DNA from 2 places in the Labrenzia sp. VG12 genome. Region 1 is predicted to be linked to the other one. Evidence: riboswitches for the same ligand, from Rfam matches in the RefSeq annotation. Region 1 holds a riboswitch; the other holds the start of a gene.

Region 1 (3,207 bases):
CCACGCTGGCATGGCTTGCAAATGGCCATCCGTTTGTTGAAGAGCTCAAATACCTCGAAGAAACGAACTGCTCCGATCATGCCATGCGGATGTACGGAGAGTTGCTCAGTGATCTCAACACAGATGGGTTCGACCGCAAGACGGGGCGATTGATCGACGCTGACGGGAAGGTGCTGGGCGGTTTCGGCTGGCGCATGATCTGGAAATCGCAAGCCTTCATGCTGCAGCCCTTGCAATACATGAAGGACGAACATGTTCCGTCCAACTTCAAGCATGTGATGCAGGCCATCCCGCGCGTCAAACGCAATTGGAAGACCTGCACCTTTGATATCCCTCTAAATGCGCGTCTCGGGGGCCTTCGATAGATACGGATTCTCTTTCCAAAAGACCGATCGATGATCAATCATAGCTGAGATCCGTCGCCTTGCCTCGAAACACCGTATAGGCCAATACCGTGTAGCCGATGATGACCGGAAGAACGATCAACGCACCAAGCAGGATGATGAAGAGGCTTTCCGGTGCACTGGCGCTTTCGTAAAGGGTCAGTTTTTCTGGCACCACGTAGGGATAGAAGGAATAGGCCAGTCCGGCAAATGCCAGGACAAACAGCAACGAAGACGCGGTGAACGGTACCCAGTTCCACCGGTCGAGCCGATCCGGCAAGTGTTTAAGAGCCATCCAGAGCACAACCATCAAGAGCCCGGACATCAGCGGCAGCGGCGCAAGCAGGATAATCGAGGGAAAGGAAAACCATTTTTCCATTATCCGGCCGCTGATCAGGGGACTTGCCGCGGACACCGCGCATAGTCCGACGAGGACACCCAGAAGGCGGCGGCGCGCCCAGGACACGGCCTTGATTTGCAGAGGGCCGTCGGTTTTCACGATCAGCCAGGTGGCGCCGATCAGACCATAGCCTGCGGTCAGGCAAAGCGCAGTCAGTGCGCCAAAGGCCATTGTGATGGCTGTTTGTTCCAAACCCATGATGTAAATGCCAAGCATGTATCCCTGGGCAAGAGAGGCCGAAAGCGAGCCCACGTAGAAGGAACGATCCCAAAGAGTTTTCTGTTTGCCGGTCGTTTTGGCGCGGAACTCGAAGGCAACGCCGCGCAGGATAAGTCCGATCAACATGACCGCAACCGGCAAATAGAGCGCAGTCAGCACCGTACCGTGGGCGAGGGGAAACGCGACGAGCAAAAGTCCGACCGCAAGCACAAGCCAGGTTTCGTTTGCATCCCAGAAAGGTCCAATGGCCGCCACCATTCTGTCCTGTTCGTGCTTTTCGGCAAGCGGAAAAAGAATGCCCACGCCGAGGTCAAAACCGTCCAGAATGACATAAACGAGGATCGACAGGCCCATCAGGGCAGCAAAGGCCAGTGGCAGCCAAACAGCGGGATCTCCGCCGTCGGTCCGTTCTGCGCTACCACGGGTCGTAATCCCGATTGACAGCAAGACCCTTGTTGGTCACAAGAAAGGGATGGTTTCCGAATCCGAAGCCGGATCGGAATTAAAAGGGAACACGGTGAGGCGTAGCCAACAGGCACCAAATCCGTGACTGCCCCCGCAACTGTGAGCGGCGAGCGACCCTGGAAGCGCCACTGGGAGACCCCCGGGAAGGACCAGGCAAGCTGCGACCCGCAAGTCAGGAGACCTGCCATTTCACCTGAAACTTCAACCCGGACGGGGTGTTCCGGAGGAGCGAGTGACATGGCAATTCAGCATCTGCTGATCTCAAGTGACATTCGGTTCGACAAGCCCCCGTGCAATCGCGGAGGGCGATATGAACCGGACAGACACAAGACAGACCTCTTTCACCACTGCTCGCAAGAGACCACCGACCAGCAGCCTTAGCGAACGTGCGGCCCGGGCCATGTGCCCGAACCGCTTCAAGGACGTGCTTGCAAAGAACAAGAATCGTAATGTAATAACATTACAAGATTCTCTTTCCAGTGCTGCAGCAGGAGGTTCCTTGAAAGCACCTGAAGCACAAGACCGTCTGGCCAAGCAGAACGAAACCGATCCCACTGTTTCGAAAAAGGGGACCGGGCATGAGCACTGAAACGCACAAGATTTTCGTCTGCACCTCCTGCCGGCACAAAAACAGCAATTGCCGGCCGGGCTACGAGCTGATCAAGAAGCTGCAGGACGCCCTGAAGCTTGCGGTGCCTGTGGTCGGTGACGACTTCGAGATCTCGGGTGTTGCCTGCATGGCCGGCTGTACCAGGCCGTGTACGGTGGCCTATCGGGCCAGCGGCAAGGCGACCTACCTCTTTGGCGATATCGATCCGGAAACGGATATCGATGATCTGGTTGCCTTTGCGGAGCATTACCGTGCCCTTGAGGACGGATGGTGCAATTCCGGCGAACGGCCCGGAAAGCTGCGCCGGACGGCACTTGCCCGGATACCGGCGGCCATGATCGTCACCGAAGCCGATACGGCCGCCGTCTCATGAGCGGTGCAACGCTTTCCGTTCGCGGCGTGAGCTGGCAACCGGGCAGGGGCAGACGGCTCCTGAGCGATGTCAGTTTCGAGCTTGCGGCTGGAAAGGTACTGGGAATTGCCGGGGCCAATGGCGCCGGCAAATCCACGCTTCTGCGACTGCTGTACCGGTTTCACCGGCCGGTCAGCGGTTCCGTTCATCTGAACGGCCGGGACATCTGGTCGTTGTCGGCGCGCGAGAGTGCCCGGCAGATTGCCGCCGTCCTCCAGGAGCAACCAACGGATTTTGCTTTGTCCGTTCGTGAAATCGTGGCACTGGGCCGGCGTCCGCATGGTTCCGGATTCGCAGGTGGTGGGCGTCACGACGCTGACATCATTGATGGTGCGCTGGACCGTATGGGGCTCTTCTCCCTGGCAGGCCGTTCCTTCGGCACCTTGTCAGGCGGCGAACGTCAGCGCGTGATGGTGGCCCGGGCGCTCGCCCAGGAGCCGCAATTGCTGATCCTGGATGAACCGACAAATCACCTGGATATCCGCCACCAGCTCGAAATCGTCGCGCTGATCAGCAGCCTCAACATCACCATCGTGACCAGCCTGCATGATCTCAACATGGCATCGCAAGTGTGTGACCAGGTGCTGTTGCTTCACCAGGGCAACCAAATCGCTCACGGCGCGCCCGAGGAAGTTCTGACGCCGGGACATATTGAACACGCCTATGCGGTGCGGGTCCTGCAACAGGAACTTGGTCCCGGCCGTAATCCCCATCTCAG
Region 2 (3,207 bases), 2.9 Mb from region 1:
CCTCAAGCTCCATGCGCACTTCTGTCACGTGCCCGGAGCCGAGATTGGCCCTGAACACATGCACGACGCGCTGCGTCGGCCTGAACGAAAAGAAGCCGTCGCCGTCGGTGGTGACCTCGCCGAGCTTGTTGCCATCCCCGTCGAACACCTCAACCAGCGTATCGGTTGCCATGTCGCCGTTGGAAAAGCCGATCTCGCCCTCGATTGTCTCGCCGCTGGCAAAGACGGAGGCGATGACCTTGTGCGCCAGGGCGGGCTGTCCGGCCAAGGCGGCACAAAACAGGAGCGCTGCGCCGAGGATCTTTGCGTGTTTCATCGCGCCCCTCCAGAAGATGCTTCAAACCCGGCGAACAGCTCCGGCTTGACCTTGCGGGCCAGATAGACCGCGAAGCCCGTCAAAAGGCCCTCGATCGCCATGACCGGCATGTGGGTGACAAGGACCAGCTTGGCGGCCGGAACAAACGCCTCGCCGCTGAAGGCCAGCGAGAGGCCGACCATCCCGGTGGTCAGCACGATGGAGAGCGCTCCGCCGATGCCGCCCCAGATCGCGGCTGCCACGTCCGACCTGGACGTGAGCCCGTGGCGGCAGATGTAATAAACCGCAACCGCCGGCAGGGCGATGTTCAGCGTGTTCACGCCGAGCACCGTGACACCGCCGAAACCGAAGAACACGGCCTGCAGCAGCAACCCGACAAAAAGCGCGGGAAAGGCGGCCCAGCCGAGCACAAGCCCGGCCAGGCCATTCAGGATCAGGTGGACGCTGGACGGACCGATCGGCACATGGATGAGCGAGGCCACGAAGAAGGTCGCGCTGAGAACACCCGCCGCCGGGATCTTCTCCATGGGCAGCCTGCGCAGCCCGACAGCGACACCGCCCACGGCCAGGACCGACCCGGCAAGGACGACTTCGGTCGACAAGGCGCCGTCGACAATATGCATCGGCTCTCCCTCCGTCCGGTTCCGTCCTATTCGACGTCGTAGGCGCGGACCCAGATGACCGCATCCTGGCTGAGTTCCTTGCCCGCATGTTCCTTTTGAGGGCCGGCACCAAGTGCTGCGAACCCCCAGAAACCGGCCTTCGGGATGCCGAAGGTAAAGTAGCCGTTTGCATCGGAGATCGCGACGACGGCGCCGCCGGGCATCGGAGAGGCCTTCGCTTCGGTCGGCTTGTTCGCGGCCATGTCCGGTTCGGCCGCCATGTATTCGATTTCGATCTCGGCTCCGGCAACCGGCTTGCCTTCGGCCAGAACGCGGCCGGTGAAGGTCGAACCGGCAACGATGTTGGTCGGGCGGTTCAGCGGCAGGATTTCGGTCGCAAGCCCCTGTGGCTCCATCCAGTCGGTCGGAATCTCGTTCCGGTTCACGTAGGACTTGGTGATCTGCTGGATGTAGATGTCTTCGCTCTCTTCGTAATAGGGAGCCGGCTCGACGACGAGCACATAGTCGCCGCTGCGTTTCACCGGCAGGATCGCGTCAAAGGCCGCCGCCTCGTTCTGGCGCCCGGTGAAGGTGATCGGCTTGAGCGTGTCTTTCAGGTCGTATCGCTCACCGCGATGCACGGCATAAAATTCGAGCGGGCTCTCCATGTCCATGACATGGCCGTTTTCAAACGGATGCCAGAAGATGAGTTTCAGCGGCAGGTCGCCGGCCTTTTCCAGGTTGACCTCCGGCGTATAGGCCAGAAGAAAATGGGCCTGGGCCGCGAGGGGATTTAGCAAGGTTGCTGCGCAAAGGGCTCCAAGGCCGAACTTGCGAAGTGACATGTGACGTCTCTCTCAATGGGCCACCGGCAGGTGCCGGTCCGGTCGACTGAAAGGACGGTCGGGGACGGAAGCGGGAAGCGTTTGAGGAGTGAACCTGGCGCTTGACCGCGTGACGCTCACCCCGGCGTCCGGTTGCGGTGTCAGGGCACTGCTCCTGGCAGGCCGTGACGATCAGCGGCAGGTCTCCTGGCTCGCGGGTCTATGCCTGAACCGGCCTTCCCGGCGCTTGCAGCACCAGTGGCATAGTCGGTTCCGGCTCTCCGCCTACAGTTGCGGGGGCAGCCACGGTTTTGGTCCCTACTGGGTACGCCTCACCGTGTTCCCTTTTAATCCCAAGGCCAGTCCTGGCCTCGAGAACCGATAACGCTGCTAATTGGACCCGTTTGGTCTCGCTTGTCAATCGCCCGGGTGGTCAGATACCGGCGCCAACCGACGCAAATCCGCTCGCCTGTGCCACACCCTGCCGATGGAACAGCGGACAGGTTCCGAAAAAACGCGTCCTGACCTTCCTTCTCAAAATGCAATCGCGGCCCAGCTCACAAACCGGGACCGCCCGTGCAAGGGTCCTGTTTCGCCGCGTCGAGTGCGGGCCTTTCCGGCAACAAACAGTCCCGGCCACATCCCTGATTGCGGGTGCGCATGACCCGTCCCTGCGTGCCCGATTTCGACAACCTGTCCTGTTTGCAAAACGGAAAAGCATTTGCGTTTTCAAAAAGACACGGCACATCAAAGAGCAAGACCTCGATTCAAGCTATTGAATTTGTTACTTTAATTTTTCCCCTTGTATCAACGCATCATGGCGTCCGCCTTGCAACGCTCCGGCTGGATTGCGCAATCGCGCATCAGCAAGGGAGTATAAAATGGCAAGTTTGCCCGCAACACGTCCCGTGATCGGGACGAATGAAGATAACGTGCTGAATGGCACGAGACACTCAGACGTCATGTCCGGCCGCTTCGGCGATGACCTGATGATGGGCTACAACGGAAACGACGAGGTCTGGGGTGGTACCGGCGACGATACGCTCTATGGCAACAATGGTGATGACACCCTTTATGGGTCCGGTGGTCCGAACCTGGTGCAGATAACCTCTGTCGCCATTGCCGACGATCATCCGGTCTCCGTTGTCTTTGAAGGCGAAACCGCCGGGTATCGAAATACGTTCGGGTATTACAAGGTCGCCGAGGACGGCACGATCACCGACGTGAAATTCATCTGGGAGAACGCCTCGCTGCAGGGCAGCGGCGGAAGCCTCATTCAGGGTCAGTCCCGCGAATTTCTCGACGTTCAGTCCGGAGACCAGATCGCATTCTTCATCATTTCCAACGGCTACAGCCGCAATAGCGGCTATGCCGGGCTCGACCTGGAAAACGGAACCCTGGAGTTTCAGGAGGCTGACGGAACTGTCGCAACCCTGAACAGCACCGCCCCGCGCCTTTATCACAT

Evidence for each region. Region 1 has a riboswitch for cobalamin ahead of CHH27_RS27595 (hypothetical protein). Riboswitches for the same ligand answer to the same signal wherever they lie in the genome.
Region 2: it holds a riboswitch for cobalamin, as region 1 does, so the genes downstream of both, CHH27_RS23035 (DUF4198 domain-containing protein) here and CHH27_RS27595 (hypothetical protein) in region 1, are expected to answer to the same signal.

Annotation. Positions count from the first base shown of each region.
Region 1 covers NZ_CP022529.1:1,876,722-1,879,928, reverse strand. The annotation lists gene CHH27_RS08750 (hypothetical protein) at 1-365, shown strand, start outside; gene CHH27_RS08745 (cytochrome d ubiquinol oxidase subunit II) at 400-1,440, opposite strand; cobalamin riboswitch at 1,459-1,671, shown strand; gene CHH27_RS27595 (hypothetical protein) at 1,778-2,056, shown strand; gene CHH27_RS08740 (DUF1636 domain-containing protein) at 2,046-2,450, shown strand; gene CHH27_RS08735 (ABC transporter ATP-binding protein) at 2,447-3,207, shown strand, end outside.
Region 2 covers NZ_CP022529.1:4,978,473-4,981,679, reverse strand. The annotation lists gene CHH27_RS23045 (hypothetical protein) at 1-316, opposite strand, end outside; gene cbiM (cobalt transporter CbiM) at 313-939, opposite strand; gene CHH27_RS23035 (DUF4198 domain-containing protein) at 966-1,763, opposite strand; cobalamin riboswitch at 1,922-2,140, opposite strand; gene CHH27_RS23030 (DUF4114 domain-containing protein) at 2,624-3,207, shown strand, end outside.